Regions from separate parts of the Streptosporangium sp. NPDC000239 genome, predicted to be linked through region 1. Evidence: riboswitches for the same ligand, from Rfam matches in the RefSeq annotation. Region 1 holds a riboswitch; each other region holds the start of a gene.
What was found. Region 1 has a riboswitch for cyclic di-AMP ahead of ABT340_RS12005 (coiled-coil domain-containing protein). Riboswitches for the same ligand answer to the same signal wherever they lie in the genome.
Positions count from the first base shown of each region.

Region 2: it holds a riboswitch for cyclic di-AMP, as region 1 does, so the genes downstream of both, ABT340_RS04990 (CHAP domain-containing protein) here and ABT340_RS12005 (coiled-coil domain-containing protein) in region 1, are expected to answer to the same signal.
Region 3: it holds a riboswitch for cyclic di-AMP, as region 1 does, so the genes downstream of both, ABT340_RS09520 (C40 family peptidase) here and ABT340_RS12005 (coiled-coil domain-containing protein) in region 1, are expected to answer to the same signal.
Region 4: it holds a riboswitch for cyclic di-AMP, as region 1 does, so the genes downstream of both, ABT340_RS29470 (NlpC/P60 family protein) here and ABT340_RS12005 (coiled-coil domain-containing protein) in region 1, are expected to answer to the same signal.

Region 1 covers NZ_JBEPEI010000003.1:622,854-630,313, forward strand. Annotated here, with positions in the region: gene ABT340_RS11995 (hypothetical protein) at 1-6, shown strand, start outside; gene ABT340_RS12000 (winged helix-turn-helix domain-containing protein) at 19-234, shown strand; gene ABT340_RS12005 (coiled-coil domain-containing protein) at 529-1,506, opposite strand; cyclic di-AMP (ydaO/yuaA leader) riboswitch at 1,509-1,643, opposite strand; gene galT (galactose-1-phosphate uridylyltransferase) at 1,715-2,794, opposite strand; gene ABT340_RS12015 (DeoR/GlpR family DNA-binding transcription regulator) at 2,791-3,579, opposite strand; gene ABT340_RS12020 (HD domain-containing protein) at 3,662-4,258, opposite strand; gene ABT340_RS42445 (50S ribosomal protein bL37) at 4,357-4,434, shown strand; gene ABT340_RS12025 (TIGR03086 family metal-binding protein) at 4,431-5,021, opposite strand; gene ABT340_RS12030 (FAD-dependent oxidoreductase) at 5,127-6,344, shown strand; gene ABT340_RS12035 (ATP-binding SpoIIE family protein phosphatase) at 6,346-7,460, opposite strand, start outside.
Region 2 covers NZ_JBEPEI010000001.1:1,081,307-1,088,766, forward strand. Annotated here, with positions in the region: gene ABT340_RS04980 (carbohydrate ABC transporter permease) at 1-284, opposite strand, end outside; gene ABT340_RS04985 (ABC transporter substrate-binding protein) at 371-1,705, opposite strand; gene ABT340_RS04990 (CHAP domain-containing protein) at 2,102-2,800, opposite strand; cyclic di-AMP (ydaO/yuaA leader) riboswitch at 2,816-2,953, opposite strand; gene ABT340_RS04995 (oxidoreductase) at 3,338-4,210, opposite strand; gene ABT340_RS05000 (hypothetical protein) at 4,355-5,392, shown strand; gene ABT340_RS05005 (DUF6716 putative glycosyltransferase) at 5,404-6,585, shown strand; gene ABT340_RS05010 (polysialyltransferase family glycosyltransferase) at 7,079-7,460, opposite strand, start outside.
Region 3 covers NZ_JBEPEI010000003.1:84,212-91,671, reverse strand. Annotated here, with positions in the region: gene cimA (citramalate synthase) at 1-577, opposite strand, end outside; gene ABT340_RS09530 (branched-chain amino acid aminotransferase) at 1,028-2,122, opposite strand; gene ABT340_RS09525 (3-isopropylmalate dehydrogenase) at 2,305-3,351, opposite strand; cyclic di-AMP (ydaO/yuaA leader) riboswitch at 3,500-3,714, shown strand; gene ABT340_RS09520 (C40 family peptidase) at 3,702-4,409, shown strand; gene serA (phosphoglycerate dehydrogenase) at 4,935-6,524, opposite strand; gene ABT340_RS09510 (hypothetical protein) at 6,733-7,460, shown strand, end outside.
Region 4 covers NZ_JBEPEI010000014.1:168,774-176,233, reverse strand. Annotated here, with positions in the region: gene lysX (bifunctional lysylphosphatidylglycerol synthetase/lysine--tRNA ligase LysX) at 97-1,554, shown strand; gene ABT340_RS29475 (helix-turn-helix domain-containing protein) at 2,178-2,426, shown strand; gene ABT340_RS29470 (NlpC/P60 family protein) at 2,570-3,619, opposite strand; cyclic di-AMP (ydaO/yuaA leader) riboswitch at 3,625-3,776, opposite strand; gene ABT340_RS29465 (amino-acid N-acetyltransferase) at 4,111-4,746, shown strand; gene ABT340_RS29460 (RDD family protein) at 4,993-6,171, shown strand.

The DNA.
Region 1 (7,460 bases):
GCCTGAATCGCCGACCTGATCGCGGTGTTGTTTCACGTCCGCCACACCTTGCGTGGGGTGTCGTGTCTTCTGCACCGCCTGGGCTGGAGTCCGCAGATCCCTGCGCAGCGGGCTGTTGAGCGCGGCGAGGGGGGTGATCACCTCGTGGGTCGTCGAGGAGTGGCCGGCGATAGAGGGCGGCGCTCGACCTGGGCGCCCGGCTGTGCTGGGAAGACGAGCGCGGGCAGAACCTGAGGCCGCCCCGGGGCCTTCTGGACGTGGATCTTTACCTCGCCGTCGACCGGCGGCCTCTCGACGACCAGTGTGCCGGTGTCGGCCTCGGGCACGCCCCGGGAGCTTCGTGACCACTTCAACCGTTGGCGGATGCGTTGCCGCGCCCAGAGCGCCGAGACCGTGGGCACGATGGCGGCCGGAGGCTCAGGAACCAGCCACGTTTGTGGGCGCGGTCCAGCCGGTGGCTCGGATCCACTCGACCAGGTCCAGGGTGGCCGGCTCGATCGAGCGCACCGCCGTGGGGTCCGATCTTCTCTAGTACATCGAGATGTGCACGTGGTCGTAGTGGTTGGCGGTCACACCGCCCCGGTTGGACATGGCACGCCAGCCGGAACCGGTGTTGATGCGCTGACGCCAGATGACGTACTTGACGCCGAGCCTGTCCCTGTTCTTCAGGGCCCAGACGGCGAGCTCGTCGCCGAGCTTGACGTTGGCCGCGGTGGGCATGGACCCGCCGGTGCTCATCATGAAGTCGCAGGCCCGGCCGAGGGGGTGCTCGCCCCCGTCGTTCGCCGATCGGTAGCAGCCGACCTCGTGGGGCAGCTGGAAGGCCTGTCCGACGGCCTCGCGCATGATCCGCGTGCGGTCGGTGATGTTGTCGGACCCGGTGGGCAGCTGGGGTGCCCAGCTGCCGTCGGAGCGGCGCCCCGAGCCTGTGGGAACGAGCTGTTCGAGCTTGTCCTCGATCACGCGGATGACCTTCTCCGCGTCCTCACGCTGAACCTGCACCGTCTTGGCCTCCTGCTCGATCTGCCTGGAGAGCTGGGCCGTCCTGTCCGCGGCCTGTTTCATGAGGTCCCGGCTCCGGGCGAAGCCCTGCAGCTGGGCGATCTGCTGGGCGGTCAGCTGTTCCATGACGGCCGCGCCGCCCACCTCGGGGGCCGACAGGATCGAGGGAAGGTCGAGGGGGCCGTTCTGGTAACGGATCTGGACGATGGAGGCGACCTCCCTGCCCGCCTCGGCGTAGGCCGCTTCCGCCTGGCGCAGGTCGGCCTGCGCGACCTTCTCCGCCTCCTGCGCCTTCTTCAACGACTCCCGTTTGGCGGCGTACGCCTCGATGAGCCGGTCGACTTTCTTGTTGAGCTGGGTCAGTTCGGCGCGGAGCCGGGACTCGTCGGGCTTCGGCGCGGCGCCCGCCGTTCCCGTGCCGCCGAGGGCGAAGGCGAAGGTGAGGGCCGAGGCCAGGCAGGCGGCGGCCGTACGTCGATGGAAAGCGGGGGACAGAGCCGTCACAGCTCTCCTCTCCTCACGCCGACCGGGTTAGCTGACGGGTTCGGGCTGGAGGAAGCCCTTCCACCGAAGTGGTTCACCCCAGATGCATGGGTCCCCGGCTCTCAGGTGAGGCACCTGAGATTAGGCATATCGTGCTGTTTGTCCGATGCGTGAGGATAGTAATGGTAAAAAGGTGACCGCGCGACCCCGAGTCGAGACCGATCGGTGATCATTCCGTGATAACGGCGCGCAGGCGCCGAGCTGTCTCCTCAGGCGGAATGTCGTTCACGAAGGCCCCCATGGCCGACTCGGACCCGGCGAGATACTTGAGCTTGTCCGGCGCCCGGCGGATGCTGAACAGCTCAAGATGCGTGTACGCCAGGTCCCTGTCCACCCGCACCGGTGCCTGGTGCCAGGCCGAGACGTACGGCATGGGCACCCCGAACAGCCCGTCCAGGCGGCGCAGCACCTCGGTGTAGAGCGGTCCGAACGCCGCACGCTCGGCGGGGTCGAGTCCGTCAAGGCCGGGAACCCCGCGGTGCGGGTAGAGATGGACCTCGACCGGCCAGCGGGCCGCGGCGGGCACGAACGCCGTCCAGTGCTCGTTGGCCGCGACCACACGCTCGGCGGCCTCCCGTTCGGCCGCGAGCACGTCGGCGAAGAGGTCGCCACCGGTGCGCTCCCTGTGCCGCCGCGCCGCGCCGAGCAGGGTCCGGGTACGCGGGGTCACGTAGGGATAGGCGTAGATCTGGCCGTGCGGATGGGGCAGGGTGATGCCGATCTCCGGGCCGCGGTTCTCGAAGCAGAACACCTGCTCGACCCCGGGCATCGCGGAGAGCGCGACGGTGCGGTCGATCCACGCCTCCATCACCAGCTCGACCCGCTCGGGAGAAAGCATGGAGAAGGAGGAGTCGTGCTCGGAGGTGAAGCAGACGACCTCGCACCTGCCGACGCCGGGCCGTACCTCACTCAGGCCGCCGACCTGCGGGTAGGCGCCCAGGTTGGTGGAGAAGGACGGGAAGCGGTTCTCGAAGACGGCCACGTCGTAGGTGGGGGAGGGGATCTCGGTCGGACGGCCGGGCGCCGACGGGCACAGCGGGCACTCGTCGGCGGGCGGCAGGAACGTACGGCCCTGCCGGTGCCCGGCGACCGCGACCCACTCCTCGGTGAGCGGGTCGTAGCGCAGCTCGGAGGCGGCGGGCCTGGGCGGCAGGTCGCGCGTGTCGACCGCGCCGCGCTCCGCGTCGTCCCGCAGGTCGAAGTAGAACAGCTCGCGGCCGTCGGCCAGGTGGGTCGCGGTGCGCCTCATCGGTCGCGGGTCCCGTCACCGGCGACGACCAGCTCACCGACCCTGGCGGCGAGTTCCTCGCGGGCCTCCCGCTCGAGCCCGGAGTCCGTGATCAGGACGTGGGCCTCGGACAGCTCGGCGATCGTGCTGATCCCGACCGTCCCCCACTTGGTGTGGTCGGCGGGCACGACCAGGCGGTGCGCCGAGGCCACGAGCGCCCGGTCCGTCTCCGCTTCGAGCAGGTTGGGGGTGGTGAACCCGGCGCGGGCGCTCATCCCGTGCACGCCGAGGAACAGGGTGTCCACGTGCAGCCCTCTGATGGCCGCGACGGCCACCGGGCCGACCAGCGCGTCCGAGGGGGTGCGCACCCCGCCGGTCAGCACCACGGTGCGGTCGGCGCGCGGCGCGCGGTGGAAGACCTCGGCGATCCGGATCGAGTTGGTGATCACCGTCAGCTCTGGCACGTCGGTCACGAAGTGGGCGAGCGTCCAGGTGGTGGTACCCGCGGAGAGCGCTATCGCCGTGCCCGGCCTGACGAGCCCGGCGGCGTGCCTGGCGATCGCCTCCTTCTCCGACTGCTGACGCGCGGACTTGGCGGTGAACCCGGGCTCCTCGGTCGAGCCGGGTCCCGTGGCCGTCGCCCCACCGTGGACCTTCTCCACGAGACCGCGCTCCGCCAGCGCCTCAAGATCCCTGCGGATCGTCATGTCGGAGACACCGAACTCGCGGACCAGGTCGGCGACCCTGACCCCGCCACTGCCGCGCACCCGTTCGAGAATCACCTGCTGCCGCTGCTGGGCGAGCATCGATCCCCTCCTTAATCCACCAGACTCCAGCAAATTACCACAGACTCACAGGAGTGAATGTTGGATTATGGGGGTTAAGTGCTCACAGTCGCTCAAGCTCGGCATGGATGTTGGCCCGCGCCCGCGTCTCAAGGTCCGCGACGTGGAAGATCACGGGAAGGTCGAGCAGCGAGCGCAGCACCGCGGCCCTGCCCTGCCTGAAGAGCTCGTCGGGGACGAAGAAGTACTCCTCCCGCACCGCCGCCGCGTAGACGGCGTACTCCTGGGGAGAGGAGGCGAGGATCGCCAGGTCGGCGTCGCACAGCACGGCCCCGTCGGCGTCCCCTGGCTCGGGGGCGTGTGTGATCGTGAGCCTGACCAGCCGCGCGACCGTCCCGACAGCCTCCGGTGACATCCCGAGCTCGGGCAGCGCCCGCTCGGCGAGCCTGGCGCTGCGCTCCTCGTTGTCGCTGCGCCGGGGGTCGTAGACGGCGTCGTGGAACCAGGCCGCGAGCCGTACCAGGTCCGGGTCGGCGGCACTGCCGGCGAGCGCGTCGACGTGGTCGAGTACGGCCGTCAGATGTGCGGTCGTGTGGTATTTACGGTGTGGCTCGCCGTACCGGGACAGCAGGTCCGCGCCGAGCCGGTCGGCCTCGGTTCCGGCCAGGAGGCGCCAGCGCTCCATCAGCTTCTCGCTCATGCGAGGCAGCCTAGATCCGCCCTCTTGTACGGCGGGTGCCCCGGGAGGAACGTAAGAGGCGGATCCCGCACCAGGCGGGGTTCACGGAAGGAGGCCGCGTGGGCAAACGAGCGCGTAAGAACCGGGCCCGCAAACGGAACAAGGCCAACCACGGAAGACGCCCGACGTCGCGTTAGCCGCGTCGTCCCCAGGAGGCGAGCAGCCGGGTCTGGGCGTCGGTGCCGGAGGCGATCGGCTGCTGCGCCCCGATGACCCCCGCCTGCCGGTAACCGGCCTCGGCGCCCGCGACCCACGCCGCGCAGGCCTCGACCAGCTCGGGATCGAGCCGTTCGTCGGCGCCGATCGCCCTGGCCAGGTCCCAGGTGTGGATCAGGACGTCGGCGAACAACTCGGTGACGTACTCCCCGCCGGGCACGTCCCCGAAGGAGAGTCTGGCCAGACGGGTCAGCGCCCCCTCCCCGTAGGCGGCCTGCACGGCGGCGGTGGCGGAGGTGTCGAACGCCTTCAACGGGTCGTCGCCGAGCAGGTCGCCGTCGAAGTCGTCCCCGACCTCGGCGGCGGTCCGCCCGCCGAGCAGTTCCGGAGCCCACAGGTTCTCGCCCACCACATGCTCGACCAGATCCCGCACGTCCCAGTCGACACAGGGTGTCCGGTTGTGCCACTGCTCCGGGGTGATCCTGTGAACGAGAGCGCCGAAGTCGTCCAGCGCGCGGCGGTAGGCCTCGCGTACGTCGGTGATCATCATGCCCTCCCAGCTCCTCATTTCGACCGTAACTCCTGGGAGGCCAGTAGTCATCGCGCTTGTCGGGCATGACACCGGGGTGTGACGGACTCGCTCGACGAGCCTCACGATGGCCGATAGTGAGGTATGACGAACTCGCGAGTGGCGATCATCGGTGGCGGCCTCGGGGGGCTGTGCCTGGCGCAGGGGCTGCGCCGGGCGGGCGTGGAGGTGACGGTCTACGAGCGTGACCGCACTCCCGGCGACCGGCTCCAGGGTTACCGCATCCACATCGACCCGACGGGGGCCCGCGCGCTCAACGAGTGTCTGCCTCCGGAGTTATGGGAGACGTTCCTGGCGTCGGCCTCCGGGAGCGGGCGGGACTTCGGCTTCCTCACCGAGAGGATGAACCCCCTGATGGTGATGGAGACCCCGCGCGGGCCGGACCCGCTGGACAACCACCACTCCATCAGCCGGGTCACGCTCAGGGAGCTGCTGCTGACCGGCCTGTCCGACGTCGTACGGTTCGACAGGACCTACGAGCGCTACACCCGTGAACCGGACGGGACCGTGACCCTGCACTTCGCCGACGGGACCACCGAGAACGCGGACGTCGTGGTCGCCGCGGACGGGGGCAACTCCCGGGTCAGAAAGCAGTACCTCCCGCACGCCCGGCGGATCGACACCGGCATCCTCACGGTCGCGGGCAGGTTCCCGCTCACCGGCGAGACACGCGCCCAGGTCGCCCCCCGGCTGTGGCGGGGCCCCAACATGATCATCCCGCCGAGGGGGTGCGGCATGTTCACCGCGCCGCAGGAGTTCGGACAGCGGGACGCCGGAGGCGACGGAGCGGGCGACTACGTCATGTGGGTCTTCGGCGCCTCGGCGGGACGCCTCCCCACCGGACTGTCCGGCATGAACGGTCAGGAACTCAGGGACACCGTCGCCGGGCTGGTCGCCACCTGGCACCCCGACCTGCGAAGGCTGGTCACCGCCTCGGCACCCGAGAGCGTCTCCCTGCTGCCGATCCGCACCGCGGTCCCCGTCGATCCCTGGCCCGCGACGAACATCACCCTGCTCGGCGACGCGGTGCACAGCATGACCCCGATGCGGGGGATCGGGGCGAACGCCGCCCTGCGTGACGCCTGCCTGCTCACCCGCGCCCTGCGCGGCGGAACGGACCCCGTCACGGCCATCGCCGGCTACGAGACCGAGATGCGCGAGTACGGCTTCGCCGCCGTGCGCAGGTCGCTCAGGGCCGCCAGGCAGTTCGTCGACGACAGCCGCCTGGCCAGGGTGGCCTTCAGGGGCGCGCTCAGGCTGGCCGGGCGCATGCCCTCCCTCAGGAGAAAAGCCCTGTCCTGACCTACGGCAGGCGCTGCTCGACCCAGACGACCTTCCCCTTGGCGGTCGTCCGGGAGCCCCAGCGGTGGGCGAGCCAGTTGACGAGGTGGAGGCCGCGGCCGGTGTCGTCGTCACTGCCCGCGTCCCGCATCGACGGCAGCACGGTGGAGCGGTCGCTCACCTCGCACACCAGCGTCGGGCCGCGCAGCATGCGCAGTCCGACGCTTCCCGAACCGTGCTCGACGGCGTTGGCGACCAGCTCGCTGACCATGAGCTCGACGTTGTCGACGATCGCCTCAAGCCGCCACTCGGCGAGGGTGGCGCGCACGAAGGCACGGGCCTGCCCCGCGGAGCGGGGGTCGGGGGGCAACAGGAGGTCGACGACGTCGTCCTCGTCCAGCTCGCGCACCCTGGCGAGCAGGAGCGCGATGTCGTCGCGCTCGTGCCCGGGACGCTGCGCGCCGATCGTGAGGTCGCAGAGCTCCTCAAGATCGTGACGCCCGCCGGTGAGCAGGTCGCGCAGCATGCCGATGCCCTCGTCGATGTCCCGGTCACGGCTCTCGACCAGGCCGTCGGTGTAGAAGGCGAGGATCGAGTCGTGCGGCAGCACCAGCTCACGCCGTTCGAAGGGCTCGTTGCCGATGCCCAGGGGCAGACCGGCGGGCAGTTCGAGCAGCTCGGTCTCGCCGCCCGGCCGTACGAGGACGGGTGGGACGTGGCCGGCGCAGGAGATCGCGCAGGCCCGGGTGACCGGGTCGTAGGTGGCGTAGAGGCAGGTCGCGATCTGGGTGGTGTCCAGGTCCTGGCTCATCCGGTTGAGCCGGAAGAGCACTTCGGAGGGGCACAGGTCGAGACTGGCGAGCGTACGGGCGGCGGTGCGCAGCTGGCCCATCGTCGCGGCGGCCCTGATGCCGTGCCCCATCACGTCGCCGACGACGAGGGCGACCCGGCAGCCGGGCAGCGGGATCACGTCGTACCAGTCGCCGCCGACCCCGACCAGGTCGCTGGCGGGCAGGTAGCGGGAGGCGATCGTCAGACCGAGCGGCTGGTAGAGGTCGGCGGGCAGCAGACTGCTCTGCAGGGTCAGCGCGGTACGGCGTTCGCGGTTGTAGAGCCGGGCGTTGTCGAGGCAGACCG
Region 2 (7,460 bases), on a different contig from region 1:
ACCACCGCGTTCCAGAAGGCCTCGTCGGCGACCAGGGACAGGTAGTTGCCCGCCCCCACGAAGATCCTGTCCCCGGCGAGCTCCCAGTCGTGCAGCGAGACCCACAGGGTGTAGCCGAGCGGGAAGACCCCGAAGAGGACGAACAACACGAAGTACGGCGAGACAAAGAGATAGGGGGTGACCAACAGGTCGAACCTGGCGAACAGCGCGCCGTCCCGTCTCCGTACGGCGGGCGGGCGCTCACCGGGCCCGGCCTGGGCCGGGGCTGCGGCGTGCGGGGTCATCGATCGGCCTTTCGGGGGGCTTTCCTGGCTGGTTTCTCTGTGGGCCCCACCGGTCCCGGGGCGACGGGACCGGTGGGGGAAGCGGATCAGCCGGCCGCCTTGACCCCGGCGTCGAGGAACCTCTGCCAGGCCTGGTCGTAGGGGACCGAGCCCTGGTCCATGCCCTCAAGGATCTTCTCGACCGCGGTCTTCACCTGGGCGTGCTTCTCACCCAGGAAGACCGGCTGCAGGTTCTCGACCGACGCGCCGAAGATCCGGCCGGTCGGCGCGTCGTTGAAGAACGGGTTCCTCAGGTCGCCGACCGCCGGGTCCCGCTGGGCGGGCAGGGAACTGGGGAAGGCGGCGGCCTCCTGGAAGGCCATGATCTGGCCGTCCTTGCCGGTGAGGTAGTTCACCACCTCGGCGGCCTCCTTCGGGTGCTTGCTCTGCCTGGGCACGGCCAGGTAGGAGCCGCCCCAGTTGCCCGCGCCTCCCGGCACCGTCGCGACGTCCCACTTCCCCTTGCCCGGCTCGCCCGCGGCGCCGGAGACCACGCCGAGCATCCAGGCGGGGCAGCCCATCGTGGCGAAGCCGCCCTTCTTGATGGCGGCGTTCCAGGGCGGGGTGAAGGAAGCCAGCTTGGCGGTGAGCCCGGCCTCGCTGAAGCTCCTGACCGTGTCGAAGGCGGTCTTCACGGCGGGGTTGGTGTCGATGACGAGCTTGTTGGACGTGTCGATGTAGGTGATGTCGCCGTTCCTCTGCGCCTCCTGGGCGAGGATCACGTTGTAGAGGGTGTTCGGGCCGTCCAGGAAGCGCGGCGCGTCCTTTCCGGGATTGGCGGCCTGGAACCTCCTGCCGACGTCCATGAAGGACTTCCAGTCGGGCCAGAGCCTGCCGACCTCCTCGCGGTCCGTGGGCAGGCCCGCCTTCTCGAACAGGTCGGTGCGGTAACACATGGTCATGCCGCCGATGTCGGTGCCGAGAGCGAACAGCTTGCCCTCGGCGTTGACGCCGTTGTCCCACTTGGCAGGGGGGAAGTCGGCCTTGCGGTCTCCGAGGCCGTACTGCCCGAGGTCGGTGAAGAACTGCGGGCGGGCCTTCATCAGGCCCATCGCGCCCTCGTCCAGGGCGACCACGTCGGCCGCGCCGCTGCCCGCCTGCAACCGCTGGAGCAACTGGGGCAGGTAGACGTCCTCGAAGCGGTCGGTCAGGTTCTGGTATCTGATCTGGATGCCGGGGTGGGCGGCGTTCCAGGCCTGGGCGGCCTTGTCGTAGCCGAAGTTCTCGCCGCCGCCGAAGGTGTGCACGGTGACGACGACCGGTTCGGCCGCCGTGGACGCGGGCCCGTCCGTCCCGCCGGAACCGCACGAGGTCAAGGCCAGCGCCGCGGCCGTGACCGTCGTGACCGCGGCGAGCCTGCCGCGCCGCCTGTGGTTCAACATTCCGGACCCCTCTCAGGTCGTTCGCCCGAATCGGTGGGAGGTGTCGTCACGGGCCGGTCCCCGACAGACGCGGCTCTGCGACGAGGCGGTTCCTCAACGTGTTGGGAGCGCTCCCACGAAGCGTGGCCGACGGGTGGGCCGACGTCAATACGACGAGACGCAACCGTTACCCTCCTCCGTTTCCATTGCGACTTATGGGCTCAAACGACCGCAAAATGGATGTGCTTCTTTTTGGGAGCGCTCCCATATCGACGGAGGGACGGGACGCCGAAAGGGCCGTGGCTCGGGGAGCCACGGCCCTTTCCGGATTCGGGGGATCACCGCCGCGGCGGGCGGGGAGTCCGCCGCGGATGGGGGTCTCGTACGGCGGGGGCCGTACGGAGGGAGGGGATGGGGTCAGCCGCTGTAGACCGGGTAGCCGTAGCCGACGACCTGGGAGGTCGGACGGATGCGCTGCTCGACCTTGCCGTTGCCGGTGTTGCCCTCGATCGTGGTGATCGTGCCGTTGCCGTTGTCCTGCTTCACGAAGCCGACGTGGTCGATCCCGTCGAGGTCCTTGCCGCCCTTCCAGTCGAAGTAGACGACGGCGCCGGGCTTGGGAGTGGTGCCCCAGTGGCCGTTTTCCCTGAACCACTTGGCGTGGGTGACGGTGTAGGCGTCCCAGCCCATGGTGGGGCGGATGCCGGCCTGCTCGCCGACCCAGGAGACGAACATCGCGCACCAGGGGGCGTTGGCGTAGTCCTGGATGCGGCCGCCGTCACGGGCGGTGGTCTCCTTGGCGCGCTCACTGGACATGTACCAGGAGTGGAACTTGGTGCCGCCGCCCTGGGCGTTCTCACTGACGCCGATCTGCTGGGAGGCGATGTTCAGAACCTGCTGGGCGGTCACCTTGGGCAGGCGCTCGGCCGTGGTCTGGAGGCTGGTCTTGGCGGTGTCCGCGCTCGCGTTCCGGACGGTGGCGGACGTCTGCTCGGGGGTGTCCGCCAGGGCGGGTCCACCGGCGACGACTCCGCCGCTGAGGGCGATGGCGGTGCCGAGGATGACACGGGCCAGGTAGTGCGTCTTGGGGGTGGAGGTAAGGCGGTGCTTGGCCATGGGGTACTGCTCCTTGCGTCGCTTCCATGCCGCCTACCGGGTTAGCTGACGGGTTCGGACTGGAAAGTGTCCTACAGCGCGTATGCGCTGATTCACCCCAAAGGACCTGGGTCCCCGGTTCCGCGAGACTCGCGGATTCGGCGGCCGTGTCCATCAGGCGGATGTCCACCTGGTGGAGCACGGTCGGGCAATGTCGTGGCAATGCGCTGACCTGCGAAGGTCTGGGCGTTCGCCGCGAATTCGTTGAACGTACGTGAACCGGACAGACGATTACAAGTCCGACACATTGCCTTGGCTTGGGAATGGGCCCCGTTCGAGGGGGAAGACTGGGGCCTCGTCCACCCGGGACGATCTCCCTTTCGGTGACGCGATCCCCGGTGGGAGAGGGGATCGCGACACGACGGGCACGGTAAAGGGCAAGGGCAAGGACTTCGCGTGCCAGGTGAACGTAGATCTTTTGGCCGACCCCTCCTCCACCGGGTCAAGAGGGGGTCTCTTTACCCGTCCCGGCGGGGTCGCCCCCGGCCCCAGGGCCGGTCAGGGGCGTGACGTGAGCGCGGCGAACCGTACGCCCGTGAGCTCCTCGGAGACGATCCACAGCCGCCGCGCCAGGTCTTCGTCGAGAGCCCTGGGCGAAGGCGTCAGCGCCCTGGGGCCCGGGCCGACGTACGTGCCGCCGGTCACGCCGGGGTGGGTCGCGGCGTACAGGGAGGGGAGGGCCCCTTTCTCCGGAGCCTTGAGCGCCAGCCGCATGAAGGCGGTGACCGGCCGGGTGAACACGCCCGGCCGCATGATCGAGGTGGCCGTCGGCCCGGGATGGACGGCCAGGCTGAGCAGTTTGCCTCCGGCCAGGCGCTGTAGTTCGAGGGCGAACAGCAGGTTGGCCAGCTTGGACCTGCAGTAGGCGCCGAAGCGGCGGTAGCCGTTCTCCAGCCCCAGGTCGTCGAAGTCGATCCGCCCCATCGCGTGCGCGCCACTGGAGACCGTGACGACCCTGGCCCCCTGTCCGGCCAGTAGCCGGGGCAGTAGCGACCCGGTCAGGGCGAAGTGCCCGAGATGGTTGACGCCGAACTGGGCCTCGAAGCCGTCGGCCGTCGTCCGCCGTGGAATCATGGCGACGCCCGCGTTGTTGACGAGGAGGTCGATCGGCCGGTCAAGGTCGTCCGTGAACGCCCGCACCGAGGCGAGATCGGCCAGGTCAAGGCCTCTGAGCTCGACCCGTCCCTCCGGGGCCGCCGCTCTGACCCTCTCCAGCGCCACCCGCCCCCTGGCCCGGTCGCGCGCGGTCATGATCACCTCGGCGCCTCGCCGGGCGAGGTGCAGGGCGGTCGCCAGCCCTATCCCGCTGCTGGCACCCGTGACCAGTGCCGTACTGCCGGACAGGTCGGGAATGTCATCAGCGGTCCACATGATCGGCGTCTCCGGGGCCAGCTGTACGAAACGGTTTCGTACACTACGGTAGATCGTCACGAGTACGACCCGCAAGAGGGCATATTCGTGTGTTCACCCGTAGTTCCCGGCGCCGTAAGACGTCCGGGTTACGGTGAGGCGGTCGTGAACGGGTCATCGCCCGGCGTGGAGGACGGTCGAGACCACGCGCGGGAGCAGGGTTCGGCCGTTGCCTGGGTGGAGTCCCCGCTGCAGATGCTCTGCGCCGTGGAGGCCCACCACGCGGGGCTGCTCGGCGCCCACGCACGAGTGGTGCCCAGGGCCGGGCTGCGCCCGCTGGCCGTCACCCGCCGTGAGATCGCCAAACTCGGCCCACCGGCCGGGCTCGAACTCGACGAGCCCTCGCCCGAGATGCCCAGGCCCCGCAGGGGGACGAGCTGGGCGGTCGGCGACGCCTTCTCCGGCAAGGTCCAGGCGGCCTGGCTCACCGCCCTGCCCGGCCGGATGGTGATCGTCGACGACGGGCTCGCCACGATCAGGCTCCTGGAACTGCTCACCGGGCGGTTCTGGACGCCCCTGCTCCGGGCCAGAGCCACCCCGGGACCGCTCAGGAAGGTGCTCGGCTCGGCCGCGGGCATGCGGCTGCGGGCGGCCGCCCGGGCAGGCCGCCTGTCGATCTTCACGGCGCTGCCCGTCCCCGACGACCTGGCGCGGGCCGTACGCGCACGGGGGGCCGAACTGGTCACCCACGACTTCGCCTGGCTCAGGTCCCAGCCCATGCGCAGACCGGGGCCGAGGGAACGCACCGTCGTCCTGGGCACCTCCCTGGTCCGCAACGGCCTCATCCACCGCGACCACTACTTCGGCTGGCTGGCCGGACTCGGCTCGACCGGGCCCGTCGCCTACTTCCCGCACCGCAGAGAGGACCCCGGCGACCTCGCCAGGGTCGGCAGGCAGCCCGGGATCACCGTCTACGACGGCGGCGCCCCCGCGGAGATGACGCTGCGCGGACTGGAGGCCGAGCAGCGGGTCCTGAGCCTGCCCTCGACCGCGGTCACCTCCCTGCGCGTCCTGCTGTCGGCCCGCGGCGTCGTCGTGGAGACCGTGGACGTCCCCGACGAGTGGTGGACCGCCCAGGCGGCGCCCTCCCTCAGAACGCACCTATCGATGTTCGCCCATCACGACACTGGAGTCACAGGTTGAAGGTCCTGGCCGTGGCCGACTCGGATTCCTACCTGAAGTGGGCCGCCTACCTGCTTGAGGGCCTGCCCTCGGGCTGTACGGCGGAGCTGACGGTGGTCCGTACCCCCATCACGCCCTCACCGGCCCAGATCCACGCGGCCGTGGCCGGCGCGGCCGGTGACCCGCCGGTGCTGTCCGCCAGAGCCCTGCGCAGGGCCGCCGAGCGGTTCAGGCCCGACGTGGTGCTGGTCGCCTGCACAGGGCCCGTGGTGGACGTGCTGGTCAGCGAGGTCCTCTCCGGTCTCACGCCCCGGCCCGTCTTCGTCTCCGGCCTGCCGGGCATCTCCATCCCGGCGACCGAGAAGGCATGGATCTTCCGCAGCGGATGCGACCTGTTCGTCCTGCACAGCGGGCGGGAGGTCGAGGAGTTCTCCACCATCGGCAAGGAACTCGGCGGCGGAGGACAGATCGGCCTCACCCGGCTGCCGTTCCTGCGCGACAGCGGGCAGGTCCCCGCGGCGGGGCCCCGCGACCGCGTCGTGTTCGCCACCCAGGCCAAGGTGCCCAAGCGCAGGGAGGACAGGGAACGGATCCTGCTCGCGCTGGCCGACCTGGCCGGACGGCGCCCCGACCTGGACGTGGTCGTCAAACTGCGCGCCCTGGACAACGAACGCCAGACGCACAACGAACGCCACAACTACCAGCGTCTGTGGCAGGCCCTGGAGACCGAGGGGCGGGTCCGCCCCGGCGCGGTGCGGTTCGCCGCCGGAGCCATGCACGAGCACCTGGCGCACGCCGCCGGGTTCGTCACCGTCAGCTCGACCGCCGCACTGGAGGCCATCGCCCAGGACGTGCCGCTGCTGGTGCTGTCCGACTTCGGCGTCAGCGCCGAGATGATCAACCTGGTCTTCGAGGGAAGCGGTCTGCTCGGCACCATGGACGACCTGGCTCAGGGCCGTTTCCACACCCCGGACGAGGCCTGGTGCAGGGCGAACTACTTCCACCCCAACGGGGAGAGCGACTGGGTGTCGCAGATGGTCGCCCTCGTCGGCCAGTCCCGCTCGGGACGCCTCGTCCCCGCGACCTCCCTGCTGGACGGCCCGCAGTACGCCGCAGCCCGCAGGCGCGCTCGCCTGCGCGTGGAGGTGCCGCCCAACGTCCTCCGAGTCGGCTACCGCGCCAAACGCCGCATGCGCCGCTACCTGAAACTGTGACTTTTGCGCCGCCTGGCGGCGTCGCGGGTTGTGTCTCTTTGCGCAGCCTTCGGCGTCGCGGGCTTGGGCGCTTCGGGTCGGTGCTTTCCCTCGTCACTCCGTCGCTTCGCTCCTTCGTTCCTCAGTCCAAGCACCGACGCGCCCAAGCCCTGTCTCTTTGCGCCGCCTGGCGGCGTCGCGAGGCTTGGTCGCCCCGAGTCGGCGCTTTCCCTCGTCACTCCGTCGCTTCGCTCCTTCGCTCCTCAGTCCAAGCACCGACGCGCCCAAGCCGTGTCTCTTTGCTCCGCCTGGCGGCGTCGCGGGCTTGGGCGCTTCAGGTCGGTGCTTTCCCTCGTCTCTTCGTCGCTTCGCTCCTGCGTTCCTCAGTCCAAGCACCGACGCGCCCAAGCCGAAACTCCTCACGCTTGGCGCCGGTAAGGCACAAGACCAAAACCCTCACGCTTGGGGCGGGGAGCCCCCCTCGTGAGGGTGCAAGAAGCGGGGTGCCGGCGGGTCAGGAGAGGGCCTTGGAGAGGCGGCGGCGGATTTTGCCCAGGGGGCCCGGCTCCGGGGCGGGTGTGGTGGGGAGCAGGTCCAGGGCCGTCAGGCGCTGACGCTTGAAGTAGCGGGCGGGGCCGTTGTCCTCCAGATACGCGACGGCCCGTTCACGCAGTCCGGGGTGGACGGTGCTCTGCATGCAGTAGCCGACGGCACCCACCAGCGCGGGAAGATCGACCGGGGGCGGCTCCTCCAGCGACCCGTCGGGGGACAGGCGGGGGAGCAGGGCGTCGGTGATCGTGACCGGGACGCGGTTGCTGTTCTCGTACGGCGCCAGCCGTTCGAGCACCAGGTCGCCTCCGAGCGTCGCGACCGGCAGCCCGAACTGCCTGCTCGCG
Region 3 (7,460 bases), 540 kb from region 1:
CCTCGGCGAGTTCGTCGGGGAGCATGCCGCCGTTGGTGTCGCACAGGGCGATGACCGAGGCCCCCGCCTCGGCGGCGGTGCGCAGGACTTCGAGCGCGTAGGCTGGGTTGGACTTGTAGCCGTCGAAGAAGTGCTCGGCGTCGAGGAAGACTCGCTGGCCCTCCGCACGAAGGTGAGAGACCGTGTCGCGGATCATCGCGAGGTTCTCCTGGAGAGTCGTGCGAAGGGCCAGCTCCACGTGCCGGTCGTGACTCTTGGCGACAAGGGTCACGACCGGCGCGCCGGATTCGCGCAGCGCGGCGACCAACGGGTCGTCGGCGGCCTTGACACCTGCTCGGCGGGTCGCGCCGAACGCGGCTAGCTGCGCGTGCTTCAGATCGAGCTCTGTTCGAGCCCGTCTGAAGAACTCTGTGTCCTTGGGGTTGGCTCCCGGCCAACCGCCTTCGATGAAGCCGACGCCCAGGCTGTCCAGGTGGCGGGCGATGGCCAGCTTGTCCACGACCGTGAGGTTGAGGCCCTCCTGCTGGGCACCGTCACGGAGTGTCGTGTCGTACACGTGGAAGCGGTCGTCGGCCATATCAGTCTCCTTCGCGGGGTTTCGATGTGATTCGCCGCGCGCTCTCTCGGCTCCGAGAAACAAAAAAACCCCTCACGGACGTGAGAGGTCTGCGCGCTGGCGGTGTCCTTTTTCAGCCAGCGCGCCTGCCGATAATGAGCAGACCGTAGAACATGGTGTCTTGGAGTCTGCCACACCCAACCACCACTTGACACATTGATCTCAGGATCTGGAACGCCCGTCCCGCCGGCGCGCCCGGAAACCGTTCGCGGAGACAGCTCTGACCAGCGGGAACGGCCACCCGAAGGCGACTTTCCCGGATCCGGCCGTGGGGCGGTGCCCACGCGCGCACGCCACATGGCCCGACGGCGCGCCCGCGGGCGCGGCCGGGGGAGTTCATGGGTTCAGGCCGCCGGCGGCCGGGTGGCGTCGCTGACGCTCCCGGTCGCCGGCGGCCTCGGGTCCGCGAGATCAGCAGATCTTGTGCACCCAGCCGTGGGTGTCGGGGCGGGAGCCGTACTGGATGCCGACCAGGGCTTCGCGGACCTTGGCGGTGACCGGGCCCTGGGTGCCGTCGCCGACGGTCCAGGCGCGGTCGGCGCCCTTGACCGAGCCGACCGGGCTCACCACGGCGGCGGTGCCGCAGGCGAAGACCTCGGTGAGGTCGCCGGACTCGCAGCCCGCCTGCCACTCCTCGATCGACAGGCGGCCCTCCTCGGCGGTCAGGCCGAGTTCGGCGGCCAGGGAGAGGATCGAGTCACGGGTGATGCCGGGCAGGAGGGTGCCGGTCAGGGCGGGGGTGAGCAGCCGGTCGCCGTAGACGAAGAACAGGTTCATCCCGCCCATCTCCTCGACGTAGCGGTGCTCGTTGGCGTCGAGCCAGACGACCTGGTCACAGCCCTGCTCGACGGCCTGGCGCTGCGCGACGAAGGCCGCGGCGTAGTTGCCGCCGCACTTGGCGAAGCCGGTGCCGCCGGGGGCCGCGCGGGTGTACTCGGTGGACAGCCAGACCGAGACGGCCTTGGCCGCGCCGAAGTAGGCCGCCGCGGGAGAGGCGATCACCATGTAGCGGTAGGTCCGCGAGGGGTAGTTGACGCCGAGCGCGGGCTGGGTGGCGATCATGAAGGGGCGCAGGTAGAGGCTGTGGCCCTGGGTGGTCGGCACCCATTCGCGGTCGGTCTGCACGAGCAGTTCGATCGACTCGACGAAGGCCTCCTGCGGCAGTTCGGGCATGGCCATGCGCAGCGCCGACTGGTTGAAGCGGGCGGCGTTGGCGTACGGCCTGAAGCAGGCGATCGAGCCGTTCTCCTGCCGGTAGGCCTTCAGCCCCTCGAAGAGCTCCTGGGCGTAGTGGAAGACCGACGTCGCCGGGTCGAGGCTGAGCGGGCCGTACGGCGTGAGCCGCGCGTCGTGCCAGCCCTCCCCCTCGGTGTAGTCGATGGAGATCATGTGGTCGGTGAAGGTCTGACCGAATCCGGGATTCGCCAGTACCTGCTCGCGCTCGGCCGTGGAACGAGCGTGGTCGGAGAGCTGCACGTCGAAGGTCAGCTTCTGAGCGGTGGTCATGGCGGCGGTCCTTCTCTTCGTGGCGGAGTGCACCTACGGTCCATTCTGGGACGGAGCAGGCACCGGAAAACTACTGCATATATGCCAAAATCCGGCAGCCTGCTCGGTGAGACGAACAAAAAAGACGCGCCCGGCGGCTCTGCTGAGCCACCGGGCGCGTCTGGGGTCGTGCGGGCGGCTTGTCAGCCGGCTACTCGGGCGGTGATGTCGTCGCCGATCTCGTGGGTGGTACGGCTCGCCCACCCGGTCTGGCGCTCGACCAGGTCCTCGGCCACGGCCTGCTCGACCTTGGCCGCCTCCTCGGTCAGGCCGAGGTGGTCCAGGAGCATGGCGACCGACAGGATCGTGGCGGTCGGGTCGGCCTTGCCCTGGCCCGCGATGTCCGGGGCGCTGCCGTGGACCGGCTCGAACATGCTGGGCGCGGTGCGGTCGGGGTTGACATTCCCGCTGGCCGCGAGGCCGATGCCACCGGCGACGGCGGCGCCGAGGTCGGTGATGATGTCGCCGAAGAGGTTGTCGGTGACGATCACGTCGAACCGCTCCGGCTGGGTGACGAAGAACATCGAGGCCGCGTCGACGTGGTAGTAGTCGGTGGCGACGTCGGGGTACTCAAGGCTGACCCGGTCGACGGTGCGGGACCACAGGTCACCGGCGAAGGTGAGGACGTTGGTCTTGTGGATCAGCGACAGCTTCTTGCGCGGCCTGCTGAGCGCCTTCTCGAAGGCGTAGCGGACGACGCGCTCGACACCGTAGGCGGTGTTCAGCGACTCCTGCGTGGCGATCTCGTACGGCGTGCCGCGGCGCAGCACACCACCGGCGCCCGCGTAGAGGCCCTCGGTGCCCTCGCGGATGACGACCATGTCGATGTCCTCGGGGCGGGAGCCGCCCAGCGGGGTCGCGACGCCGGGGAAGAGCTTGACCGGACGCAGGTTGACGTAGTGGTCGAGCTCGAAGCGGAGCTTGAGCAGCAACTCGCGCTCCAGGATGCCCGGCGGCACACTGGGGTCGCCGACCGCGCCGAGCAGGATCGCGTCGTAGCCGCGCAGTTCGTCGAGGACCGCCTCGGGAAGGACCTCACCGGTTCTGTGGTACCGGCCGGCACCCAGGTCGTAGGTGGTGGTCTCCACCTTCGTTCCGACGGCTTCGAGGACCTTCAGGCCCTCGGTGACGACCTCGGTCCCGATCCCGTCTCCAGGGATGACGGCCAGACGAACATTGCGCGAATCCATAACGGGCACCCTATCTGCTCTGTCTCGACAATCGAACCACCGATCTCACCCCTCGGACACTTCTCGCCCCGGAAGGCCCTGAAAAGTTTGTCCTGTTTGCGATCTTTTGACCGTTTCGTTAAGGTCCTGGCCATTCGTATCGTCGCCTAATTCGCGCAGGCCATCCCCCTCTTTCGGTCCGCGCGGAGCCGGGGAACCACTTCCGGGGTCCACGGGGCGTCCGAGCCGCACTCCGTCTGGCGGAGCACGTTTCCGGCGTTTTCCACGAGGCCCCTCGGGGCGAGTCGGCGCCACCACGCGCCGTAGGGCGACCTCCACGCCCGAGCCCGACAGCTCACCCGGCCGGCCCTATGGAAGGAACGGTCCTGAACGGCAAGACCTACCCCCGTGTCCTGACCCTGATCGTCACCGGCTCGACCATCCTCGCGACACCCGCCGTCGCACTGGCGGACTCCTCCCTCACCACCTCCTCCCCCACTCCTCTCCTCGCGCTCGCCGCCGCCGGATTCGCCCTCGCGCACCCGGCCCCCACCGCGGAGAGCTCCCGGACCCCGCTCACCGCTCCCGCCGTCGAACCCGCCCCGGCCGGCTTCTCCGGGACCGCGCGGAAGGTCCCGGCCTGGAAGAAGGCGCTGAACTGGGCGATGTCCAAGCGCGGCACACCGTACGTCTGGGGCGGCACGGGCAGGGGCGGCTTCGACTGCTCGGGCCTGATGCTCCGCGCGTACGGCGCCGCGGGCATCCGGCTGCCCCGCACGACGACCCAGCAGTACTCCGCGTTCGCCAGGAAGATCTCCTGGAAGAACCTCAAACCCGGTGACCTGGTCTTCTTCCACAACCTCGGTCACGTCGGCATGATCACCAAGCCCGGTTACATGGTCCACGCCCCGCGCAGCGGCGACGTGGTCAAGGTGGAGAAGCTGCAGGCCTGGCGCCGCGCCAGCTTCGCGGGAGCCGTACGGCCGGACCCCAAGGGGGTCGAACTCGCCGACGAGCGGGCCGAGCTGGACACGGCGATCAGGCAGTCGACCCAGGCCGGTACGGCCCTCGCCCGCTGACCCACGCCTCTCCCGGTCCCGGGCGCCGCACCGCCCGTGGCCTCGGAGGGACCCGGCTCAGGAGGAGTGCGGGGGCACTCCGCCGTTGTCGCGGCGGTCCAGCGCGGTCTGCAGGGCCTGGGCGGCCTCGTTCTCGTTGTCCTCGGGACGGTTCCAGGGATACATGTCGTACATGACGCTTCTCGTCTCGTTCGCACGGAGCTGGCTGAAGGAGGAAGGGGAGCCTGGACCCTGGTCACGGGCCCTCATCGGATCGCGGATCCGGATCACGGATCGACGGGAAACCGGGGCCGACGAACGCCATCACACCGCGGCGAGTTGCCGGCCCGCCCCTGTGTCAGGCCTCGCCGCGGCAGGTAATAAGTACGAGAACCTGGCGCATTACCAGCCATAATAACCGGCCCTCCGCAATCTGTCTCACCCCTCGTGCAGGCTTCTCATATATTGAGACGAGGCTCGGCCGGAAAAGCAGACGGCCGCCGCCCCGCGAACGGGGACGGCGGCCGTGGGAGCCGTGCTCCGGGATCAGTCGGCCAGGTCGACCGAGCGGCCGCTGTCGGCGCCGATCTCGCCGCCGATCTGGTCGATCACCTCGGCCGGGATGGCGGAGTCGACGGTCAGCGCGATGAGGGCCTTGCCGCCCTTGGCGTCCCTGGCGACCTGCATGGAGGCGATGTTGATGCCGTGGTCGCCGAGGATGCGGCCGACGACGCCGACGACGCCGGGGCGGTCGTCGTAGGTGAAGAACGACAGGTGGTCGGTCGGCTCGATCTCCATCTGGTAGCCGTTGACCTCGACGATCTTCGTGACCTGCCGCGGGCCGGAGAGCGTGCCGGAGACCGAGACGGCGCGGCCGTCGGCCAGGACACCGCGGACGGTCACCACGTTGCGCCAGTCGGGGCTCTCCGCGCTGGTCACCAGCTCGACGGTGACGCCGCGGTCCTTGGCCAGGAGCGGGGCGTTGACGTAGGTGACGGAGTCCTCGATCACGTCGGTGAAGACGCCCTTGAGGGCGGCCAGCTCCAGCACGCGGACGTCCTGGGAGGCGATCTCACCGCGCACCTCGACGTCGAGCCTGGTGGCGACCTCACCGGCGAGGGCGGTGAAGACGCGGCCGAGCTTCTCCGCCAGTGGCAGACCCGGCTTGACGTCCTCGGCGACGGCGCCGCCCTGGACGTTGACGGCGTCCGGCACGAACTCGCCGGCCAGGGCCAGCTTCACGCTGCGCGCGACCTGGGTGCCGGCCTTCTCCTGGGCCTCGTGGGTCGAGGCGCCCAGGTGCGGGGTGACGACGACCTGGTCCAGCTCGAACAGCGGGCTGTCGGTGACGGGCTCCTTGGGGAACACGTCGATGCCCGCGCCCGCGACGCGGCCTTCCTTGATCGCGGAGTAGAGGGCGCCCTCGTCGATGATGCCGCCACGCGCGACGTTGATCAGGCGAACCGACGGCTTGACCTGGTGCAGCTCACGGTCACCGATGAGCCCGACGGTCTCCTTGGACTTGGGCAGGTGCACGGTGATGAAGTCGGACTCGCGCAGGACCTCTTCGAGGGAGGCCAGCCTGACGCCCATCTGCGCGGCGCGGGCGGGCTGCAGGTAGGGGTCGTAGGCGATCAGCTCGACGCCGAACGGCTGCAGGCGCTGGGCGACCAGCTGGCCGATCTTGCCGAGACCGAGGATGCCGACGACCTTCTCGTCCAGCTCGACGCCGGTGTACTTCGAACGCTTCCACTCGCCGCCCTTGAGCGCGGCGTGGGCCTGGGCGACGTTGCGGGCCGAGGCGAGGATCAGCGCGACGGTGTGCTCGGCGGCGCTGGTGATGTTGGAGGTGGGGGCGTTGACGACCATGACGCCTGCCTTGGTCGCGGCCTCAACGTCGACGTTGTCGAGTCCGACGCCCGCGCGGGCGACGACGCGGAGCTTGGGCGCGGCGGCGATCGCCTCCGCGTCCACCTGGGTGGCGCTGCGCACGATGAGCGCGTCCACGTCGGCGAGGGCGGGCAGGAACTTGGCGCGGTCGGCGCCGTCGGTGTGGCGGACCTCGAAGTCGGCTCCCAGGACGGCGAGACCTGCCTCGGAGAGTTCCTCTGCGACCAGTACGACGGGCTTGTTCACGGGCTGGATCCTTTGGAGACGTGGAGGCTGCGGACGGACCTCACGTAGTCTATCGAGGCTTGTGAACGCGTTCACGAGTGTCCCGCGATCCGAGACGGTTACCCACTTCGTACACCTTCTATGCCTACAAAATTCATCTTGGTCTTGATCTAGATAAAACTTCGCGATTACCCTGATAAGCCGTGGTTCTCTACCTAAGGTTCCGTGTATGAGCATCGGGAACCCCGCTCTCGGCGACGTACTCTCGCAACACGGCAGCCCGCACCGGCTGCTGACGGCGCTGGCCGAATACGGGCTCCTCGTGGCCGTGCGCCCTGATCGCTCCGTCGTGCTCGGCACGACCCAGACCGGCGAACGGGTCCTGCTCGGCTACACCTCGCAGAGCACCTACGCGCGCCACCGCGGCAACCACGCCCTGTCGGCGTGCGACGCCGACACCATCCTCGACATCCAGCGTGCCACCGGCGTGCGCGAGATCGTGATCGACGCCGCCGGTCCGGCGGCGGCGGCCGTACCGATCGAGGATCTCCAGCGCCACCTGCTCTCCACCCGCACCGGCCCGACGCCCGCGCTGTCGAGCACGGCCCCGACGGCCTACGCGACCGGAGCGATGGCCACGGTCCCGCGTGCCTCCGTGCCTCCGGTCGTCCCCGTGGCTCCGGCGACCCCGGTGGCTCCCACAGTCGCTCCCGCAGTGACTCCCTCGGCGGGCCGGCGCACCGGCCCGGCCCCCGTGCCGCCCGCGCCCGCCGCCCAGCCGTGGATCCCCGCGCCGCGTCCCCACCTGTCGGGCCCGATGCAGATGGTCGATCCCGGCTACGGGCGCTGCACGCACCCGATCCTGCCCGCGCTGCGCTTCGCGATCTCCTACGTGCTCGCCGACTACCCGCTCGTGCACCACGTGTGGATCTCCGAGGCCAAGACCTCCTCGGGGGC
Region 4 (7,460 bases), on a different contig from region 1:
GCGGAGAAAAAGCGGGAAACACCCTCTGGCGGACATCGGTAACCTTGTCCTGTGACCGATGAAGTGACCACCCCAGCCGACGATCTGCCGGAGCAGATGCGCGTGCGCCGGGAGAAGCTCGACCGTCTCCGTTCGGAGGGCGTCGAGCCGTACCCGGTGAACTTCCCGCGCACCGCGACCAACGGCGACGTCCGCGAGAAATACGCCGGCCTCGACGCCGACACCGCGACCGGCGACAGGGTGGGCGTCACCGGTCGGGTCATGTTGTCGCGCACGGGCGGCAAGCTCTGCTTCGCCACGATCCGCGACGGCTCGGCCGACCTCCAGGTCATGATCTCCCTGGACCGGGTCGGCGAGGAGTCCCTGGCGGCGTGGAAGCGCGACGTCGACCTCGGCGACCAGATCGGCGTCGTGGGCGAGGTCATCACCTCCCGCAGGGGCGAGCTGTCGATCCTGGCCGACAGCTGGACGATCACCTCCAAGTGCCTGCGTCCGCTGCCGGACAAGCACGCCGGGCTCACCGACCCCGAGGCGCGGGTCCGCCAGCGCTACGTGGACCTCATCGTCAACGACGAGGCGCGCAAGATGGCCTACACCCGCAGCGCGGTCGTGCGGTCCATCCGTGACTTCTGGCACGAGGAGGGTTTCCTAGAGGTCGAGACGCCGATGCTCCAGCCGATCCACGGCGGGGCGGCGGCCAGGCCGTTCAGGACCCACATCAACGCCTACGACATGGAGCTCTACCTTCGCATCGCGATCGAGCTCTACCTCAAGCGGCTCGTGGTGGGCGGCATCGAGAAGGTCTTCGAGATCAACCGCAACTTCCGCAACGAGGGCGCGGACGCCACCCACAACCCCGAGTTCACGATGATGGAGGCCTACGGCACCTATCTCGACTACAACGGGATCGCCGACCTGACCCAGCGGATGATCCAGCGGGCGGTCGTGGCCGCCCTCGGGCACTCCGTGGTGGTCCACGACGGCCAGGAGATCGACCTGGGGCTGCCGGTGTGGCCGAGGGTCACCGTTTACGGCTCGGTCTCCGAGGCGCTCGGCGAGGAGGTCACGACCGAGACCCCGCTCGACCAGGTCCGCAAGCTCGCCGACGCGCGCGACATCCACTGGGACGCCAAGTGGGGCCAGGGCAAGCTCGTGCAGGAGCTGTTCGAGGAGCTCGTCGAGCACACCCTCGTCCAGCCGACGTTCGTCATGGACTACCCGCTGGAGACCTCCCCACTGGCCAGGACGCACCGGGACAACCCGCTGCTGACCGAGAAGTGGGACCTGATCGGGTTCGGCACCGAGCTCGGCACCGGTTACTCGGAGCTGAGCGACCCGATCGAGCAGCGCCGCCGCCTCACCGAGCAGTCCCTGCTCGCCGCGGGCGGCGACCCGGAGGCCATGCAGCTCGACGAGGACTTCCTCACCGCCCTTGAGTACGCCATGCCGCCGACGGGTGGCGTGGGGGTCGGCGTGGACCGTCTGATCATGGCCTTCACCGGTAAGAACATCCGCGAGACCATCCTGTTCCCGCTGGTCAAGCCCACGGGCTGACCCTTCCTTCCCTGCACCGGGCCCGTTGCCCGGCTCCCCTCACGGCGGGCCGGGCGGCGGGCCCGGTCTCATGTGGGGGCCCGGAGCCCGGTGATTTGATTGGGGCCAAACGGAGGACGGAAACTCTATTTCCAGTGTGTTCGATACCGTACGGTAAACGGCATGTTACGCCAGATTTGCGCCGAATGCCGTAAATCTGGGGCATGGCATCCTCCCATTGCGGAGGGTTTCCAACCGCCACGTCAAGGGGTAGTGAGGCGCTCGGCGAAGCGCGCGGAAGGGCTCCACTTTTTCCGGCGAAATTCACATATAGGTCATAACCATACGGCCGGCCGGCGCCGGGGCCGTGGTCGGCGGGGCTCCGGCGAAACCTTGGTCTGCGAGGACGTGGCGCGCGGCGGGCGCCCCCGGCCACGGACCCTGACTTGTCCGTGACTTAACCATAAAGGCGCCGACATATCATGAGTACTTCACGTAGCGACCACTATGTCAACAGCGCGTGCTACCTCTATGAAGTGTGGAACTTGACGACCTTTGAACAAGCCGTTTACCGTTCCTGACGGGCGACACTGATTCCAGACAACTCACGCCTCGATTAGCAGGTGCGGGGGGAGCGACTCCAGATGGCATATCCCGAAGTGGATTCCCGTCGCGGCGACAGCCTCCTGGGCATGGGCGAGGTCGGCCTCACAGATGAGGATCTCGTGCTGCTGGCGGAGCTGGCCAAGGGCGTCACGGTCGACCGGGTCGGACGCCGCCTCGACATCAGCGGAAGAACGGTCCGCCGTAGACTCCGCGGAATCTGCGACCGCATCGGCGTGGCGACGGCCATCGAGGCCGTCGCCTGGGCGGCCCGCAGACGCCTCATCTGAGGCGAGCCCTTACCCGATGCCGTCCCGGACCCCCGCGTACGGCAGGGGCCCCCTGAGGGGCCGCTGCGGCCGTACGCGACCCGGGTGCGTCCTTCCCCGAACCGCCGTCGGCGGTTCGGGGCGGTCCGGCCGGTTCAGGCGGCTCAGTCGGCGATGCGCACCCCGCCCGCGAAGGGACGGTTGTCGATCGGGGCGATGTGAATGACGTCGCCGGTCTGCGGCGCGTGGACCATGAGGCCCGCGCCGATGTAGATCCCGACGTGGTGCAGGTCGCTGTAGAAGAAGACGAGGTCTCCCGGGCGCAGGTCGCTCCTTGAGGAGATGTGGGTGCCCGCGGTCCACTGGTCGCCCGTGTAGTGCGGCAGGCTGATGCCGACCTTCTGGTAGGCCCACATCACCAGGCCGGAGCAGTCGAAGGAGTTGGGGCCCTCGGCCCCCCACACGTACGGCTTGAGCTGCTGGGTGAGGGCCCAGCGGGCGGCCTCGGCGGCCTTGCCCGAGCCGATGATCGGCACGTTGACCTTGACCCGGCTGCCCCGGTTGCGTCCGGCCTGCGAACGCACCTCGCTGAACAGGTCGCTCTCGACCCGCTTCACCAGCCGTTCGATCTTGGTCCGCCGGTCGCCGAGGTCGGACAGGAGGTTCTTGACCTCGTCGGTGCGGGCCTTGGCGCTGGCCTGCGCGCGCTGGGCGGTCTCGATCGCCTTGCTGACCTGCGCGACCTCCTCGCTCTGCTGCTGCTGGAGCGCGTAGTTCGTGGTGGCCTGGTCGAGGAAGGTGTCCGGGTTGGACGACTGGGTGAAGGCCAGCGCCGAGGCGAGCCCACCCGCCATGTAGGTGCTCTGGGCGAGCAGGGTGGCCTTCGTGCGCCGCTCGGCCAGCTGTGACTCGCTGGCGGCGAGGGTCTTCTTCGCGCTCTCCGCGGCGCGCTGCGCCTGCTTGAGCTTGACCCGCCCGCCGTTGTACTGCTCGGTGAGCGTCTCGATCTCGGTGTGCAGCTTCTCGGCCTGCTTGGCGAGCTCCTGCAGACTCGGTTTCGGCTCCGCGGTCGCGGCGAAGGGGGCGCCGAGGAGCAGGGAGGCGAAGGCGAGCCCGGCGATCACCACCTTGTGCCGCGGCCTGCGCACCCGGTGTTCTCGATGGCGGGCGTTCCCGCCCGCGCTCTCTCTCCCACGGTTGCGCGTGCGCTTCACCAACAGGCTCCTCTCTCGGCCGCCTACCGGGTTAGCTGACGGGTTCGGGCCGGAGGCAGCCCTACCGAGGCGCCGGTGGCACATCGGATTCACCCCGGGGGACGGCTGGAGGGTGGGTCCCCGGTTCCCCGAGTCGGGGATTCGGCGGCGCAGCACTTTACGGGTGCTGACATCGAGGACGGACATTAGTGCAATTGGCGGTTCATGCTCAACCAGAACTGTGAAGCCGGTGGAGCTTTCGCAACTGAAATGTCACGGTCGGGTCACGCAATTTCATGATCGACATATGTGCCACGCCGGGCATCCGCCTCCCCCGGCACGGGGGTGGAGATTCTCGCAGGTCCAGGCCTTCGGACGGGGCCGGTCGAGACGCGCTCGCCGGGCGGCCTCCCGGGGCGCGAAGAAGACGGCGAGATTCATCCGACGGACCCCGCGGCCGAGATAAGGGCAGGCCGTAAACAAGCGGTGACGAGGACGTACTCTGATCAGTCATGGAGCAGGTTGCGCAACAGTCCCCGGCGCGGGCCGTACCCGGCCGGGACGAGGTTTCCCCGGAGGCCCCGGAAGGGGAGTCGGTGGCGGTCTCCGGCGACGTCCCGGAAGGGTCGTCGGCGGAGATCACGGTGCGCAGGGCCAGGACGCCGGACGTCCGCGCCATCCGCCGCCTGGTCGACACCTACGCCGGAGCGGGGCCGCGCCTGCTGGAGAAGGCGACCGTCACCCTTTATGAGGACATCCAGGAGTTCTGGGTGGCCGACGTGGCGGGAAAGGTCGTCGGCTGTGGAGCACTGCACGTCCTGTGGGAGGACCTGGCCGAGATTCGCACGGTCGCCGTCGATCCCGACTGCCGGGGTATGGGAATCGGCCACCGGATCGTCTCCCGTCTCATCGGCGTCGCCGGAGACCTCGGACTGCGCAGGGTCTTCTGTCTCACCTTCGAGATCGATTTCTTCGCGAGACACGGATTCAGGCAGATCCAGGGCACACCCGTCGCGCCGGAGGTCTACGCGGAACTTCTCGCCTCCTATGACGAAGGTGTGGCAGAGTTCCTTGATCTGGAGCACGTCAAGCCGAACACCTTGGGAAACACCCGGATGCTGCTCCATCTGACACCGCGGGGCCACTAGCTTGACCGTGGTGCTGACTGATCGGAAAGGTGACTGTTGTTACCTATGTCGATACGTTGTGCACCAGCAAGCATGTGAGTCTGACATGTGCCACATGCGCAGTCGAAGTGAGGTGACGCGGTGAGCACCGGACAGCCACCGTATCCGCAGGATGATCCCGAGCGCGACCGCACACCGTCGGGGCATCCGCAATACGGACAGAACGCGGGTCGAGCCCCCGGAGAACTCGATCCCGATGTGACAGTCGTGGGATATCGATCGGAGGCCTCACAGCCGAACACCGGACCTGGGCAGACCCAGCCCGGGTACGGCCAGCAGCAGGGCTACGGTCAGCAGGCCGCCCAGCCCGGTTATGGTCAGCAGGCCGCCCAGCCCTCCTACGGCCAGGACTACGGCCAGCAGCAGGGGTACGGCCAGCAGGCCGCCCAGCCGGGTTACGGTCAGCAGGGCGGGACGGGTGCCTACGGGCAGCCCGACTACGGCCAGCAGCAGGGCTACGGCCAGCAGGCCGCCCAGCCCGGTTATGGTCAGCAGGCCGCCCAGCCCTCCTACGGCCAGGACTACGGCCAGCAGCAGGGGTACGGCCAGCAGGCCGCCCAGCCGGGTTACGGTCAGCAGGGCGGGACGGGTGCCTACGGGCAGCCCGACTACGGCCAGCAGCAGGGCTACGGCCAGCAGGCCGCCCAGCCCGGCTATGGTCAGGACTACGGTCAGCAGCAGGGTTACGGTCAGCAGGCCGCCCAGCCCTCCTACGGCCAGGACTACGGCCAGCAGGCGGCCCAGCCGTCCTACGGTCAGCAGCCCTCCTACGGGCAGCCCGACTACGGTCAGCAGGGCTACGGCCAGCAACCCGGTTACGGCGCCCAGGCGTCCATGTACGGCCAGGGGTACGGTCCCCAGGGGGTCACGCCCCCCGGTGCGCCGGCTCCGCTGGCCGAATGGTGGCAGCGTCTGGTGGCGAGGATGATCGACGGCATCATTCTGGCGATCCCCACGGTGATCCTCAGCCTTGTGCTCGCGGCGATCCTTATCACCAACGGCGGTTTCGACCTTGAGAGCGGTGTGATCACCCAGCCCTCGGGGTACGCCCTGTCGACTTTCCTGACCACCATCATCGCCGGTCTGATCTATGTCGCCTATGAGTTCCTGATGTTGCGGCAGAACGGTCAGACCGTCGGCAAGATGGTCATGGGTATCAAGGTCGTCCGGGTGGGAGGCGCTCTGCAGGGCGGTCTCTCCCCCGATGTCGCCATCAAGCGGGCGGGCGTCTCCTACGGCCCCTACGCGCTGAGCGGCATTCCGCTGGTCGGATTCGTGCTCAACATCTTCACTCTGGTGAACGTGCTCTGGCAGCTGTGGGACAAGCCCCTGAAGCAGTGCCTGCACGACAAGGTCGCCGCGACGGTGGTCGTCAAGACCAAGTAGTCGCGGGAAAAGGGACCGGCGGGTTGAACCGCCGGTCCCTTTTCGTGTCCGCGTCCCGGTGCGCCGGGTTTCGTGTGCGCGTTCGCGTGTGACGGGAAACACGCCGGAGGGCGTGCCCGGTAACGAGGGCCCCTCAGGACGCGATGGAAGCGCAAACCCATTCGAGGCGGCACGAGGAGCGTTATGGCCGTCCACCCCCCTCCCTCGCCGACAAACGCCGTGCGCCACGGACGTCACGGCGCCCCCACCCCCAAGGGCCGTGGGATGAACAACTACGCGGTGCGGCCTTTGGACAGCCGTCCACACGGTCTTATGGGGCCCCAAAGGGAGAACGCGCGCCGCGGGGAGTTCGCGGACAGACGGCCGAATGGATCGCGGCCGGGGGAGGGCATCCTCCCGGGCGGCGCCGACTTCGCGTCCCCCAAGGGATTGTCCCGCCACCCGACTTCCCCTTCCCGAGGCTTCTTAGCGATGGCTCAGGAGGCGTCCTGGTGTCACATGGTTGTTACGGAGTCCGCTCCTGTTTGGTGGTTATAAGGTCTACGACTATGTCCTAGATGCCAGACAAGGACGTACTCTTGGTAAGAAAACAAGGAAGATCCGTCTTCTTCTGTCGGCGGAGTCGCACCACGGCCCCCCGCAACATGAAGAGGGCAACTATCCATACGGGTGTTCTTCGCACCGGGGGCATTGTCGGCGGTGAACCCGCCCGAGGTGATCTCCGGCTTCGTGGACGGCCCGTTTGATCTTCCCTTCCAGACCCCTCACCAGGGGCTACGTGAGCAGGAGGCCGTACGGCTCCGCAGTCGCCGAGCCGGGACCGCAATGGTTTTCCGGTGGAGTGATCATCACAAGATCGCCCTGCCGGTTTTTCCCTCCGGCTTTACGGAGCGCAACCGGTAAGACGGCTGGAGAGAAGCATTAAGGTAGTGAGCGGCAGGTCTGTCTGCCCCAGTGACACCCACCGACCGCAGGTGACGCTATGGTCATCCGTGGACGGAACCGGACCGATCGAGCGCGTCCTCCCAGCGTGGCCCGGGTTGTCGCAGGCAAAATTTCCATGGTCTCCGAAAGTTACCCACGGTGCGGAGCGAGGACGAATGAACGAGGTATTGTCCGCGTTGATACCCCCGGTGGTCGTCGGCGGGGCCTTCATCTACGGAGTTGTCAAGCTTCTTCGGAGTGAAGCCGCCGGCCGTCGCCCGGCAAAACGACGAGATCAGGTCGAGTCGCAGAACGGTTGATCACTCCCCGGGCTCGCGGGGCGACGAGAATCGCCGGGCTCCTGG